DNA from 4 places in the Marmoricola sp. RAF53 genome. Region 1 is predicted to be linked to each of the others. Evidence: predicted binding sites of a transcription regulator. Region 1 holds the regulator's gene; each other region holds the start of a gene.
The links. The regulator LexA, encoded in region 1, represses DNA repair genes until DNA is damaged. The targets are predictions, from matches to a motif close to TCGAACANNTGTTCGA.
Positions count from the first base shown of each region.

Region 2: ruvC (crossover junction endodeoxyribonuclease RuvC) is a predicted target of LexA. The motif match lies at 1,164-1,179, and genes of this name have one in related genera.
Region 3: AB4Y76_RS07460 (DUF6504 family protein) is a predicted target of LexA. The motif match lies at 1,326-1,341, and genes of this name have one in related genera.
Region 4: AB4Y76_RS00710 (DUF222 domain-containing protein) is a predicted target of LexA. The motif match lies at 1,920-1,935, and genes of this name have one in related genera.

Region 1 is NZ_JBFRDX010000004.1:10,165-13,716, forward strand. Features, by position in the region: gene AB4Y76_RS04200 (MFS transporter) at 1-1,093, opposite strand, end outside; gene lexA (transcriptional repressor LexA) at 1,245-2,018, opposite strand; gene AB4Y76_RS04210 (LysM peptidoglycan-binding domain-containing protein) at 2,300-2,662, shown strand; gene AB4Y76_RS04215 (lysoplasmalogenase) at 2,860-3,531, opposite strand.
Region 2 is NZ_JBFRDX010000029.1:14,479-18,030, forward strand. Features, by position in the region: gene pdxT (pyridoxal 5'-phosphate synthase glutaminase subunit PdxT) at 1-313, shown strand, start outside; gene AB4Y76_RS19035 (YebC/PmpR family DNA-binding transcriptional regulator) at 342-1,106, shown strand; gene ruvC (crossover junction endodeoxyribonuclease RuvC) at 1,210-1,737, shown strand; gene ruvA (Holliday junction branch migration protein RuvA) at 1,734-2,339, shown strand; gene ruvB (Holliday junction branch migration DNA helicase RuvB) at 2,395-3,447, shown strand.
Region 3 is NZ_JBFRDX010000006.1:124,678-128,229, reverse strand. Features, by position in the region: gene AB4Y76_RS07475 (hypothetical protein) at 10-339, shown strand; gene AB4Y76_RS07470 (ArsC/Spx/MgsR family protein) at 378-740, opposite strand; gene AB4Y76_RS07465 (YbaK/EbsC family protein) at 746-1,240, opposite strand; gene AB4Y76_RS07460 (DUF6504 family protein) at 1,428-1,745, shown strand; gene AB4Y76_RS07455 (SAV_6107 family HEPN domain-containing protein) at 1,758-2,165, shown strand; gene AB4Y76_RS07450 (methyltransferase) at 2,223-2,960, shown strand; gene dinB (DNA polymerase IV) at 2,981-3,552, shown strand, end outside.
Region 4 is NZ_JBFRDX010000001.1:148,095-151,646, reverse strand. Features, by position in the region: gene AB4Y76_RS00720 (ABC transporter permease) at 1-469, shown strand, start outside; gene AB4Y76_RS00715 (M15 family metallopeptidase) at 577-1,767, opposite strand; gene AB4Y76_RS00710 (DUF222 domain-containing protein) at 1,949-3,211, shown strand; gene AB4Y76_RS00705 (TetR family transcriptional regulator) at 3,213-3,552, opposite strand, start outside.

The DNA of each region.
Region 1 (3,552 bases):
TGATCATGGTCGGCGCGACCACATTGGCCAGGCTGAAGCCGAGCCCGGCGAAGCCCTGGTACTGGCCCTGCCGCTCGGTCGGTGCGAGCCCCATCGAGACGCCCCACTGGCCGCCGCTGGTGATCATCTCGCCGACGACGTGCACCGACGATCCGACGATGAGCAGCGCCACCGCGACGACCTGTCCGGGTCCGTCGGAGAGCGCGATCACCGCGAACCCGGCGGCGATCCAGACCCCGCCGCGCACCATCGCCGCGGCGGCGCTGGTCACGTCGTCGGCGCCACGGGCGAGCCGGACCTGGAAGAGGGCGACCGAGACGGTGTTGAGGACCAGCAGAACCGCGACCATCGAGGTCGGGGCCGTGGTGTGCTCACTGATCCAGAGCGGGATGCCGACCTCCATCACGATGAAGTGCATCGCGACGATGCCGGACAGGGCGGTCGCGACGACGTACGGGGTGTCGCGGAGGACGCCGAGCCGCGGCTCGCCCTCGGTGCGCGGGCTCGGCGCCAGGTGGGGCAGCAGCGAGAAGAGCAGGCCGGTGCCGATCGTGCAGACCGCGTCGAGGACGAAGACCGACTTGTAGGCCCAGCCGGTGTCGACCGCCAGTGCGAGACCGCCGAGCAGCGCGCCGAGCGCCATCGACACGTTGGTGACCGCGCGCAGGTACGCCTTGAAGAGGACGCCCTGCCCGCCGGTCGCGATCCGGGCGATGTAGCCGTTGCGGACCGCGTTGCCGCCGGCCTCCATCCCGGTCGTGTACGCCATCACCGCGACCAGGCCCCAGAACTGGTCGACGAACAGCAGGCCCAGCGAGCCGAATCCGGCCAGGACCGTGAACAGCCGCATCACCTCGCGCGGGCCGCGGACGTCGCCGAGGTGGCCGACGGGGACCTGGGAGAACATCCCGACCAGGGCCCCGGCGCTCAGCGCCAGGCCGACCTGGGCCGGTTCCAGGCCGACGATCCGGGTGAAGTAGAGCGCGAACGTGGTGACCAGCGCGCCGCTGCCGCCCCGGCTGACCAGCGTCCCGACGGCGAGGATCCTCAAGTTCGGGTCGGTCGGGATGCCGTGCCTGGTCAGCGGCTGCACGTTCAAGAAAGATGCTCCTGCGGGTCGGGCGAACCCCCGCAATCTACGTCGCCGGCACGACCGCGGGCACGTGGATTTTCGCCCCGGGCCCCTGTGTCGAGAACGCGACGAGGGCCGGTGGGGGAAGCTCCACCGGCCCTCGTACCCGCCCTCAGACCTTCCGCAGCACCGCCGTGACGATGCCGAGGATGGAGGCGTTGTTGCCGTCGATCGGCTCGTACGCCGGGTTGTGCGGCATGAGCCAGACCTGGCCGTCCTTGCGCTTGAACGTCTTCACGGTGGCCTCGCCGTCGAGCAGCGCGGCCACGATGTCGCCGTTCTCCGCGGTCTGCGCCTGCCGGACCACGACGTAGTCGCCGTTGCAGATCGCGGCGTCGATCATCGAGTCACCGGCGACCTCGAGCATGAACAGGGTGCCCTCGCCGACCAGCGTCTTCGGCAGCGGGAAGATCTCCTCGACGCGCTCCTCGGCGAGGATCGGGCCACCGGCGGCGATCCGGCCCACCAGCGGCACGTGCGTGGCGTCCGGGACGGCGTCGCCGATGCCGGTGACGTCGATGTCGGAGTCGTCCGCGCTGGAGATCGCCTTGCGGGCCGCCATCAGCTCGGGGAGGAAGACCTCCAGGGCGCGCGGCCGGTTGGGGTCGCGGCGGATGAAGCCCTTCTGCTCCAGGACCCGCAGCTGGTGGGCGACGCTGGAGGAGCTGGCCAGACCGACCAGCTCGCCGATCTCGCGGATGCTCGGCGGATAGCCGCGCTGCTCGATCGCGTCGCGCAGCACCGCGAGGATCCGCTTCTGTCGCGGGGTGAGGCCGGTCGCGTCCGGCGGAGCGTCGGGGAGCTCGCTCACCGAGCCCAGGCCGCCACCGCGGGTCTCGCTGCCGCTGTCGGTTCCGCTCTCGGGTCCGCTCTCGTCAGTCGCCATAGAGGGACCGTAGACCCAACCGGGGGCCGAGTTCAAACACATGTTCGAACGGGCGTGTCGCCCACGACCCGACACGCTGTTCGAACATATGTTCTTGACACCGTTCGAACACCTGCTCTAACTTCGTACACGTGTTCGATCGAACGTCTGGTCGAGCGGCGCCGACAGAGATTGTCGGTGGCTCTCGATAGACATCGCTCGACAACGAGAAGGGGTCACACAACCTTCCCGGTCCCGCATCAACAGGAGATGGGGCCGGGGCTTCCCCAGGAGGTAGGACCATGAGCACGCTGAGCATTTCCCCCGCATTCGTCTCCGGCCCGGCCATCGCGCCGCGCCTCGCGCGCACGTCGACGGTGAAGCTGACCCGTCGCGGCCGGATCGTGGTCCTCCTGACCTTCCTGGCGTGCGCGTTCGCGGTGATGGTCGCCTTCGGCGGCTGGGCGACCGCGACCCACGACTCCGGGACGCAGGAGTCGGTCCGGGTCGTCGAGGTCGAGCCCGGCGACACCCTCTACGACATCGCCGGCCGGATCGCCGAGCCCGGCAAGGTCCGCGAGATGGTCCACCACATCCAGCAGCTGAACTCGCTGCCCAGCGCCGGCCTCCAGGTCGGCCAGAAGATCGCCGTGCCGATCTCCTGAACCCCTCGCCGGCTCCGAACCGGAGAGGCACAACTGAATAGCTCGACGGCCGCCTCGACCCCGGCCGTCCAGCATGTGTGGGAAGCGCGAGGGCGGCACCGGGAAGGGTGCCGCCCTTTCGCGTTGCCCACCGTCGGTGGTTGAGGAGGTCGCGCAGCGACCGTCTCGAAACCTCAGGCCGCACCAACCCCTATCCCTCAGGCCCGCGCCGCGCCCTCGCTGAGCAGGAACTGCGCCCCCGTGTACGTCGCCATCACGGCCGTCTCGAGCTGCGGGGGAGGGTTCTTCAGCAGGAACTTCCGGGTGCCGAGGATCCCGTCGGAGATCATGAACAGGGTGGCGCCGAGGATGCTGAGCCGGCGTGCCGCCTTCGGCATCGCCGGGTCGAGCTGGGTGGCGGCGGCGACCGTGCTGGCCAGGACGGCGGAGTAGCCGGCGATCGTCGCGCCGAGCGTCTTGTCCTGCTTGGCGGCGCCGACGATCATCCCGGGCGCGGTGACCGCCCAGAGCGCGGCGACGGCCTTCGGGCCGGGCTGCGGGGTCGCGGCCCGGTTCCTCCGGAAGCCGGTGATGTAGGCCGCGTGGCCGAGCGCGAACGACCCGCTCCCCGCGGCGAACGTCTGGGTGCTGTGGCCCATGAGCAGGACGTCGCCGCCCCAGCCGCCCGCCTGGGCGATCAGCGTGCTGGTCCGGAGCGGGGACTTCGCCGCGTTCGGGTTCGTGGCCAGCGAGGCGGCCAGCGTCGGCATCAGCAGCGGCTTGGTGAGCGCCCGGGCGCGGTGCGCGTTCGGGTTGGCCGATCCGGAGAGCAGGGAGTCGGCGATCGCGAGGCCCGCGTAGGCGAGCTTGAGCTTGGTCGAGGTGAGCACGCGCTGAATCTAGCCGCGACC
Region 2 (3,552 bases), on a different contig from region 1:
CCAGGAGACGCTCGGCGGCCTCGACATCACCGTCCGCCGCAACGCCTTCGGCCGGCAGGTCGACTCCTTCGAGGGCGACCTCGCGTTCGCCGGCCTCCCGGACCCGGTCCACGCCGTCTTCATCCGGGCACCGTGGGTCGAGCAGGTCGGCGCCGGCGTCGAGGTGCTCGCCCGTGTCGAGGCCGGCGAGGCCGCGGGTAGGATCGTCGCGGTCCGCCAGGGTCCGCTGATGGCGACGTCCTTCCACCCCGAGGTCGGGAGCGACGTACGCATCCACCGGCTCTTCGTGGACCTCGTTCTGCAGACGCAGTGAGCACTGCGCTAACCGGGAAGGTGGGCTGATGTCCGGCCACTCCAAGTGGGCAACCACGAAGCACAAGAAGGCTGCCCTCGACGCCAAGCGCAGCAAGATGAACACCAAGCTCATCAAGAACATCGAGGTCGCGGCCCGCATGGGCGGCGGAGACCCGGCCGGCAACCCGACCCTGTTCGACGCCATCCAGAAGGCGAAGAAGTCCTCGGTCACCAAGGACAACATCGACCGCGCGGTGAAGCGGGGTTCCGGCGCCGAGGCCGGCGGCGCGGACTACATCACGATCATGTACGAGGGCTACGGCCCGAACGGCGTCGCGATCCTGATCGAGTGCCTGACCGACAACAAGAACCGGGCCGCAATGGAGGTGCGCACCGCGACCTCCCGCAACGGCGGCTCGCTGGCCGACCCGGGCTCGGTGGCGTACCTCTTCAACCGCAAGGGCGTCGTCGTGCTGCCGAAGGCGCAGGACGGCAAGGACGTGAGCGAGGACGACGTCCTCGAGGCCACCCTGGACGCGGGCGCCGAGGAGGTCAACGACCTCGGTGAGGCGTTCGAGGTCGTCAGCGAGGCGACCGACCTGGTGGCGGTCCGCAGCGCGCTCCAGGCGGCCGGCCTGGACTACGACTCGGCCGACGCCTCCTTCGTCCCGTCGATGCAGGTCGAGCTGGACGCCGAGGGCGCCGCGAAGGTCTTCCGGCTGATCGAGGCGCTCGAGGACCTGGACGACGTCCAGAACGTGTTCGCGAACTTCGACGTCTCCGACGAGGTCATGGAGTCGCTCGACGCCTGAGCGCCCTCCTCCCGGCGCGTCGGCGTCGTCCGGCGCGCCGCCACGGGATAGCGTTGTCCGAACATACGTTCGTTTCCGACGACTCCCAGGAGAGTGATCACCCGTGCGCGTGCTCGGCATCGACCCCGGACTGACCCGCTGCGGTGTCGGCGTGGTCGAGGGGACGGTCGGCCGTCCGCTCAGCCTGGTCGACGTCGGGGTGGTGCGCACCGGGGCCGAGGTCCCGATCGAGGAACGGCTGCTGCTGGTGGCGCGTGGGCTGGACGAGTGGATCGACCGGGTCCGCCCGGACGCGGTCGCCGTCGAGCGGGTCTTCTCCCAGGCGAACGTGAGCACCGTGATGGGCACCGCGCAGGTCAGCGGCCTCGCCCTGGTCGCCGCCGCGTCCCGGGGGATCCCCGTCGCCCTGCACACCCCGAGCGAGGTGAAGGCCGCGGTCACCGGCAACGGCCGGGCGGACAAGGCGCAGGTCGGGGCGATGGTCACCCGGCTGCTCCGCCTCGACGCCGTCCCGAAGCCGGCCGACGCCGCCGACTCGCTCGCCCTCGCGATCTGCCACATCTGGCGTGGCACCGCGATCAACCGGATCCAGGCGGCCGTCGCCGCCCAGGCTGGAGGAGCTGCCCGATGATCGCCTTCGTCCGGGGCCGCGTCGCGGCCGTCACGCTCACCTCCGCGGTGGTCGAGGTCGGGGGAGTCGGCCTCGAGCTGCACTGCACCCCGAACACGCTGGCCGACCTGCGGCTGGGCGCGGAGTTCGTGGTGCCGACCAGCATGGTGGTGCGCGAGGACTCGCTCACCCTCTTCGGTTTCGCCGACGACGACGAGAAGCAGATGTTCGAGCTCGTCCAGACGGCCAGCGGCGTCGGACCGAAGCTGGCCCAGGCGATGCTCGCGGTGCTGTCGCCCGAGCGGATCCGGGCCGCGGTGGCGCACGACGACGTGAAGGCGCTGACCACCGTGCCGGGGATCGGCCAGAAGGGCGCGCAGCGGATCATCCTCGAGCTCCGCGACCGGATCGGCGCCCCCGGTTCGGTGGTGAACGGCTCGACCGCCCCCGCGCCGGTGGCGGACTGGCAGGTCCAGGTCCACGGCGGTCTCGTCGGTCTCGGCTGGTCCGGCAAGGAGGCCGACAGGGCCGTGACCGCCGTGGCGCCGGAGGCCGACGCGATGCCCGTTCCCGAGGTCGCGACCCTGCTGCGCCTCGCCCTCCGCACGCTGAGCAAGGCCTGAGCCGGTGGGCCCCGACGCACCGTACGACGGCACCGAGGCGCTCGACGCCGCGGAGATCGCCTACCTGGAGGACCGTTCGACCTCCCTGACCGAGTCCGGCGCCGACGCCGACGAGCGGGCCGTCGAGGCGGCGCTGCGACCGCGCTCCCTGGACGAGGTGATCGGCCAGCACCGGGTCCGCGAGCAGCTGTCGCTGGTGCTCGAGGCGGCCCGCAGCCGCGGGCGCACGCCCGACCACGTGCTGCTCTCCGGACCGCCGGGCCTGGGCAAGACGACGCTCGCGATGATCATCGCCGCGGAGATGTCGGCACCGCTGCGACTGACCAGCGGCCCGGCGATCACCCACGCCGGCGACCTGGCCGCGATCCTGTCCGGCCTCAACGAGGGCGACGTCCTGTTCGTCGACGAGATCCACCGGATGTCGCGGCCGGCCGAGGAGATGCTCTACCTCGCGATGGAGGACTTCCGGGTCGACGTGGTGATCGGCAAGGGCCCGGGGGCGACCGCGATCCCGCTGGAGATCCCGCCGTTCACCCTGGTCGGCGCGACCACCCGGGCCGGCCTGCTGCCGGGTCCGCTGCGCGACCGGTTCGGCTTCACCGCGCACCTGGAGTTCTACGCGCCCGCGGAGCTCGACCAGATCGTGCGTCGTTCGGCCGGGCTGCTCGACGTCGACGCCGACGCCGAGGGCACCGCCGAGATCGCCTCCCGCTCGCGCGGCACCCCGCGGATCGCGAACCGGTTGCTGCGCCGGGTCCGCGACTACGCCCAGGTGCGCGCCGACGGCCATGTCACCCGTGACATCGCGCACCGGGCGCTGGACCTGTTCGAGGTCGACGAGTCCGGCCTCGACCGGCTCGACCGGGCCGTGCTCGACGCGCTCTGCAACCGGTTCGGGGGAGGCCCGGTCGGGGTCAGCACGATCGCGGTCGCGGTCGGGGAGGAGCGCGAGACCGTCGAGGAGGTGGCCGAGCCGTTCCTGGTCCGGATGGGCCTGCTCGCCCGCACCCCACGCGGCCGGATCGCGACGCCCGCGGCGTGGGAGCACCTCGGGCTCAAGGCGCCGCGGCCCGCGCCGGACGCGGACACCCTGTTCGACACGCCCTGACGTCGGCGCGCCCGGGGCGGGACGATGCGTCCGGGCAGGCGTGCGGAGGCGGCGGCCGCCCCGGGAATTGCCGGGACGAGATCGGGGTTCTTGACAGATGTCATG
Region 3 (3,552 bases), on a different contig from region 1:
GGAGCAGGGATGCGAGTCAGCGAAGTCGATGAGGAATCGACGGACAGCGAGTTTGACGGCCCCACCTTCCGCGTCTTCTTGTTCGACCGGCACGGGGATTCCTTCGCTTGTGGAGTTCACGAGATCCTGGGTGCGGATGTTTCTGACGTGCTGACTTGGGCTGCTGAGCAGCACGCCGACCTCTACGCTGTGGCGCTGATGGTCCGGTGTGGCGATCAACTGCAAGCGCACTGGATCGAAGGGACAGATCCGAACAATGTTCCGTACGACGACGTCGAGCGGGCGTCGCGGGAGCGACTCTTCCGCAAGTTCGATCTGCCCGACCCGAACACTTCTTGACGGACCTACTACGGCGAGCGGTACCGCGAAGGGCTCTACTAGAGCTCGCGGGCGATCACGCCGGCGACCGTGGCGGGGTCACGGGCGACCACGGTGGTCGCGTCGCTGGCGGTGATGATCGGGCGCTGGATCGCGCGCGGGTGCGCGACCAGGGCGGCGATCCACGCGTCGCGGTGCTCCGCGTCCTTCGCGATCGCGATGCCCGCCTCGCGGGTCTCGGCCGGACGGGCGATCTCCCAGGGCTGCAGGCCGAGCCGGTCCAGCACGGCACCGAGCTCGGCGGTCGTCGGCGGGTCGTCGAGGTAGCGGCGCTCGACGTACTCGACGCCTGCGGCGTCCAGGTCGGCCTTGGCGCTGCGGCACTTGCTGCACGCCGGGTTGATCCAGATCTCGACGGCCATGACGGTCAGTTCACCTCGATCTCTTCCGCGCCGGTCATCGCGGCGAGCTCGTCGTACGTGGTGGAGAAGACGGCGGCAGGGTGGCCGGCCGCGGCCCACAGGGTCGCGTACTGCCGCAGGGCCGGGTCCAGGTAGGTGCGGATCGGGGCCGGGTGCGCGATCGGGGAGACGCCGCCGATGACCTGGCCGGTGGCTTCCTTCACGAACTCCGGCTTGGCCCGGCGCAGTGCCTCGACGCCGATCTGGTCGGCGGCCTTCTGCACGTCGACCCGGTGCGCGCCGGAGGTGAGGATCAGGACGGGCTCGCCGGCCGCCTCGAAGAGCAGGCTGTTCGCGATCGCGCCGACCTCGCAGCCGAGAGCCTCGGCGGCGAGCGCGGCGGTGTGCACGGAGTCGGGGAGGACCACGATCCGGCCCTGCCCGCCGGCGGCTTCGAGTGCGCTGCGGAAGCGGGCGATCGAGGAGTGCTCGGTGTCGTTCTCGGTGTCGTTCTCGGCCATGACGCGGAAGTTATCCCACCGGTGGTCCGCGAGGTCGGAACGGGGCTTGACGCGTTGTCCGTGGGGCGGTGTACCTTGGACTTGTTCGAACACCTGTTCGAACGACGGTCCGGTGGGGGATGACCTCGACCCCCATCCTCCACCGGGCCACCGACAAGCGGGGTCGTCCCGACGGAAGGAGCAGGCGGTGCGGCAGTACGACGACCTGGTGGAGGTGCGCAAGGGTCCGGTCCCGGATGACGGCCCGCAGCAGTTCCTGTGGCGCGGCCGGCTCTGGCAGGTGCGCGAGGTGCTCGCGCACTGGGTCGAGACCGGCGCGTGGTGGCTGCGCCGTCCCGAGGAGCGACCCGGTCGCTCCGAGCTGCTCCGCGAGCGCGAGGTCTGGCGGGTCTCGGCCGCCCGTGGCCGCGCTGTCGCCACGGCCGACGATCCCGGTTTCGGCGTCTTCGACCTCGCGTTCGACCCGACCCGCGGTGTCTGGCGTCTCGCCGGCTCCCTCGACTGAACGGTGCTCCCCGTGGACTTCCTCCTGCCCGCTTCCACGCACTCCTACCTCGAACGCTCCGCCGAGTCGCTGCGCGAGGCGATCACCTGCACCGACGTCCCGCAGCGGTACGCGCTGGCCCACGTGGCCGCGCTGCGCGCCACCGCGGCCCTCCTGGCCGCCCGGGCCCAGCCGCTGCCGGCAGCACGCCGGCGGCAGAAGAACGCCTGGGTGCTGCTCGCCGAGGTCGCCCCCGAGCTCCAGGAGTGGGCGACGTTCTTCTCCGCGGGCGCCCAGAAGCGTGCCGCCGCCGAGGCCGGTTCGCGGCGCGCGGTCACCGAGCGGGAAGCCGACGACCTGGTCCGCGACGCCGACCGCTTCCTCGCCTTGATCGAGACGAGCCTCGGGCTCACCAGCCATGCACCGTTTCGAGTCGCCTGAGCCGACGGCTGAGGTGTCGGACGTGGTGGCTGGCGCCTCGGCACTAGGGTGCGTTGCATGGAGCGACCTCTGGAGCGCCGTGCCTCGATCCGCACCGCCGTCGTGTGGGAGGCGGTGCAGCGGCACCTCGCCGGGAAGCAGGACCTGGTGGTCCTCGACATCGGTGGCGGCACCGGTGGTTTCGCGGTCCGGGTCGCCGAGCTCGGGCACCGGGTCACCGTCGTCGACCCGAGCCCGGACGCCCTCGCCGCGCTCGGCCGGCGTGCTGCCGAGCGGGACGTCGCCGACCGTGTCGCCGGGCAGCAGGGCGACCTCTCCGGCCTCGGCGACCTGGTCGCCCCGGGAAGCGTCGACCTGGTCCTGTGCCACGAGGTGCTCGGCCTCGTCGTCGACCCGGCCGCCGCGCTCGGCACGCTGCGGGCGACGCTCCGGCCCGGGGGAGCGCTCAGCGTCCTGGTCGGCCAACGGCACGCGGCCGTCCTCGCCCGAGCGATGGCCGGTCAGTTCACCCAGGCCCGCGACCTCCTCGACGGAAGCGACGACGAGGCCCGCCCGGAAGCGCGGGGGACCGAGCACCGGTTCACCGCCGAGGAGCTGGTCGACCTGCTCGCGCGGACCGGTTTCGGGGAGCCCGAGATCCATGGCGTGCGGGTCTTCGCCGATCTGGTGCCGTCCTCGCTGCTCGACCTCGAGCCGGGGGCGATCGGCGGTCTGCTCGACCTGGAGCGGGCCGTCGCCGGGCGGGTCGAGTACCGCGCCCTCGCCGCCCAGCTGCACGCGGTCGCCACGGTCTGACCGACCCGGGCCGGTGGCCCGTGAATGAGGACGGCTCCGCGGTCTGCCCGATCCTGCACGTGGACATGGACGCGTTCTACGCCTCCGTCGCGATCCGCGACCGTCCGGAGCTGCACGACGTTCCCGTGATCGTCGGGGGCGGCCACCGTGGCGTCGTACTGTCGGCGAACTACCCGGCGCGCGCCTACGGGGTCCGCTCCGGCATGTCCGGCACCGAGGCCCGCCGGCTCTGTCCGCAGGCGGTGCGGATCTCCCCGGAATTCGGGGAGTTCGAGACGGTGTCGCGCTCGGTGATGGAGACGTTCCGGTCGGTCACCCCGCTGGTGGAGGCGTACTCCCTGGACGAGGCGTTCCTGGACGTCCGCGGTGCCGCGCGCCGGCTCGGGTCGCCGCTGCAGATCGCCGAGCTGCTCCGGGCGCGGATCCACGACGAGCAGCGGGTCACCTGCTCGGTCGGGCTGGCCGCGACCGTCTCGGTGGCCAAGCTCGCGAGCAAGCGGGCGAAGCCCGACGGTCTGCTCGTGGTCCGGCCCGACGAGATCGTCAGCGCCGTGCACCCGCTCGACGTCGGCGAGCTGTTCGGGGTCGGCCC
Region 4 (3,552 bases), on a different contig from region 1:
CGGGATCGTGCCGGTGCTCGTCGTCGTGCTGGCCAGCGGCGCGATCCCGTGGGAGGGCATCGCGATCATCCCGATCGCCGGCATCGTGATCGGCAACGCGATGACCGCGAACACCCTCGTCGGCCGGCGCGCGTTCCCGGTGCTGCGCGAGGAGCACGCCCAGTACGAGGCCGCGCTGGCCCTCGGCATGAAGCCCGCGTGGGGGATCCACGAGATCGTGCACCGCCGGGTCCCCGACGCCCTGCTGCCCGGCATGGACCAGGTCAGCACCACCGGGCTCGTGACGCTGCCGGGGGCCTTCATCGGCGTCATGCTCGGCGGCGGTACGCCGGTCCAGGCCGCCACCGCCCAGGCCCTGGTCCTCTTCGGCATCATGACCGCGCAGACGATCACGGTGTCGGTCGGCGAACGGCTCATCACTCGGCGCCGATTGCTGCCGTCGGACCTGCGAGCCGCACTGATCAACTGAGCGGGGTCAGGTGCTGTGCATGGCAAGGCAGAGGAGGGAAGGCGGCCTTCGAGCGGAGCGGGCCGTCGACCGACGACAACGCCGCCAGGTGCGGTACCTGAGCTCGCTCAGCCGACCTTGACGATCCGGGCCAGCTCAAAGTGCATCGGGTCGGTGTAGCGCCAGGTGCCGCCCCAGTTGAAGCCCCAGCGCCGGAAGATGTCGACAACGCGGCGGTCGATCAGGCCGGCGGTGCCGCGCTGGTTGCCGGGGACGTTGAGGTCGATCGCGGTGCCCCAGGTGTGGAAGGAGAGGCCCTTCGACGGGTCGCGGGCGATGTAGCGCGGCACGTAGCAGCCGCCGTACTCGCCGGGGTGGATCGAGCTGGTGAGCTTGAGCCGCACGATGTCGGTCAGCGCTGCCCGGAGCTGCGGCAGCATCGCCTTGTTGCAGCGCACGGTCCCGAGGATCGGGACCTGCTCGGTGCGGATGAAGTCGCGCACCCAGCGCGGGTCCGGGTTCACGGTGCCGTCGCGGTTGGCCGTGTAGGTGAACGAGCCGACAGCGCGGGCGACCGAACCGCCGGTGAGGACCGCCGTCTGGGCGGCGTGGATGTCGAAGTTCAGCGCGAGCAGGGTGGCGGTGCCGCGGTCGCCGATCAAGGCGGCGAGGGCCTTCTGCGCGGGCAGCGCGGACGAGTTGCCGGTCGAGACGAGGAGCGCGTTCCCGCGGACCATGTGCAGCGGCGCGGCCCACTTCTCGTTGACCACCGCGGCGATCTTCGAGTGGTCGACCAGCGGAGCGATCGCGCCGAGGTGGGCCTTCGGGGCATCGTCCTCGTTGCCCATCGCGACCTCGCCGTCCGGCGTGGCGAGAGTGTCCTTGAGCTCGGGCTGGACGGCGATCTCACCGTCGGCGACCCGGTCCCAGACGTCGGCCGTCGTCGCGGTGCCGCCGTAGGTGAACGCGCGGAAGGTGGCCGGGTCGACGGCGGCGTACGTGACCGCGCTCTCCTCGGCGTAGAAGGTGGCGAGCGAGAACTGCTCGGTGGCGACGACGCCCTTGATCTTCTTCGCCTTCTCCACGACCGACTTCGGCAGCGGGTCCTGGCTCTGCACCAGGATGTCCGGCGACTGCACCGGCGGCTCGAACTTGCCGGGGTGCTTCATGGCGACGTCGGTGGCGGAGACCGGCGACGGGCGGGCGCTCGACGAGGCGTCGTCGTCCGCCTTCACCGCGCTGCCGCCGCAGGCGGTGGCGGTCAGGGTCAGGGCAGCGCCGAGCGCGAGCGCGCACCAGCGAGCGGCCTTCGTCCCCATGCTCCCTCGATCCCCCACACCTGTGACGGGCCCATCGTAGCCAGGAACGGACAATTCAGGCCGGTGTTCCACGGAGTTCCACGGAGAGGCCCGGGCGCCTGCTTCAAGGCGTCGTCGGCAGGTTCTCCACAGATCTGGTTTCGGCGTAGATATCGAACAGGTGTTCGATCAGACTTGGGGCATGACCTCAGGCACCGACCTCCTCGACGCACCGGCCGCTTCGCCGGCGGCCGAGCTGCACGCCTGCCTGGACCGGGTCTGCGGGGTCGAGGTCGACGGACTCTCCGGCGAGGCTCAGGCGGCGTTGCTGCAGTCCCTGGTCCGGGCCGAGTCCCGGGTCGCCGCGCTACGGATGCGGGTCCTGGCCGCGGCCGACCGGTCGAAGACCGCGCTCAAGGCCGGTGCGGCCTCGACCGGGCAGTGGGCCGCGAAGCTTGCGAACACCGACCAGATCGAGGCCCAACGGCAGGTCGGGCTCGCCACCGGCCTGAACCAACGGGCCCGGACCCAAGAAGCGCTCCTGGCCGGGACGATCTCGGCCGAGCACGCCGCGGTGATCGTGCGCGCCGACCGCGACCTGCCCGTCTCGGTGACCCACGAGCAGCGCGAGATCGTGGAAGCCGCGCTCGTGGAGAAGGCTCGCTCCCTGTCCCCGGGCGGCCTGCGTCGCGCCGCCCGGCGCGCACTGGCCGCGGTCGAACCCGACCCTGTCGTCGTCAACGCCCACGAGAACGACCTCCTCGCCGCCGAGGAAGACCACGCCCGGACCCGGACCCGGCTGACCCTGCACGACAACAAGGACGGCACCCTGACCGGGCACTTCACGATCCCCACCGCCCAGGGCCACCTGCTGCGCAAGGTCCTGCAAGCCATCACCGCACCTCGTCGCGGCCGGCTCGGCGCGAGCGCCGCCCAGATCGGCGACCGCGAGGCTCGCACCGACTGGGACCGCGCCCGCGGCGAGGCGTTCTGCGAACTCCTCGAGCACCTGCCCACCGACCACCTGCACCCGCGCACCGCCGCAACCCTGATCGTCACCGTCGAGCACGACACCCTGCGCGAGGCCCTCCAGGTCGCCCACCTCGACACCGGCACCGACCTCTCCGCCGGAGAAGCCCGCCGACTCGCCTGCAACGCCGGGATCATCCCCGCCGTCCTCGGCGGCGCATCACTCCCCCTGGACCTCGGCAGATCCTCCCGACTCTTCACCGAGACCCAACGCACCGCCCTCGGCCTCCGCCACCACACCTGCGCCGCCGACGGCTGCGAACGCCCCTACGCCTGGTGCGAACTCCACCACCAAGACCCCTGGTCACACGGCGGCAAGACCGACCTCGACCAAGCGATCCCGCTCTGCCACTGGCACCACCGACGCATCCACGACCCGCACTACCAACACACCCGAGCACGCGACGGCTCCCTCACCTTCCACCGAAGGACGTGAGCTACGAGCGGAGGACCCGCTCGGCGATGTAGGCGATGTCGTCGGCGGTCTGATCGGGTGACCGGGTCGGCGCGGTGACGTGGCTGAGCACCAGGCGGATCACCATGTCCACGAGCGCGTCGACGCGGGACTCGTCCAGCGGGACGTCGTAGGACTCCAGGTGACCGCGGATCAGGCCGTGGGCCGCGTCGATGATCGGCTCGACCTGGGTGGTCAGCAGCGGGAGCAGCTGGCTCTCCGCGCCGTGGCTGGCCGAGAGCACCGCGTGCAGCAGCGGGTTGTTGCGCGCGTTGCTCAGCACGGCGTACGCCGCCTGCCGGATCGCCGTGACCAGGTTGTCG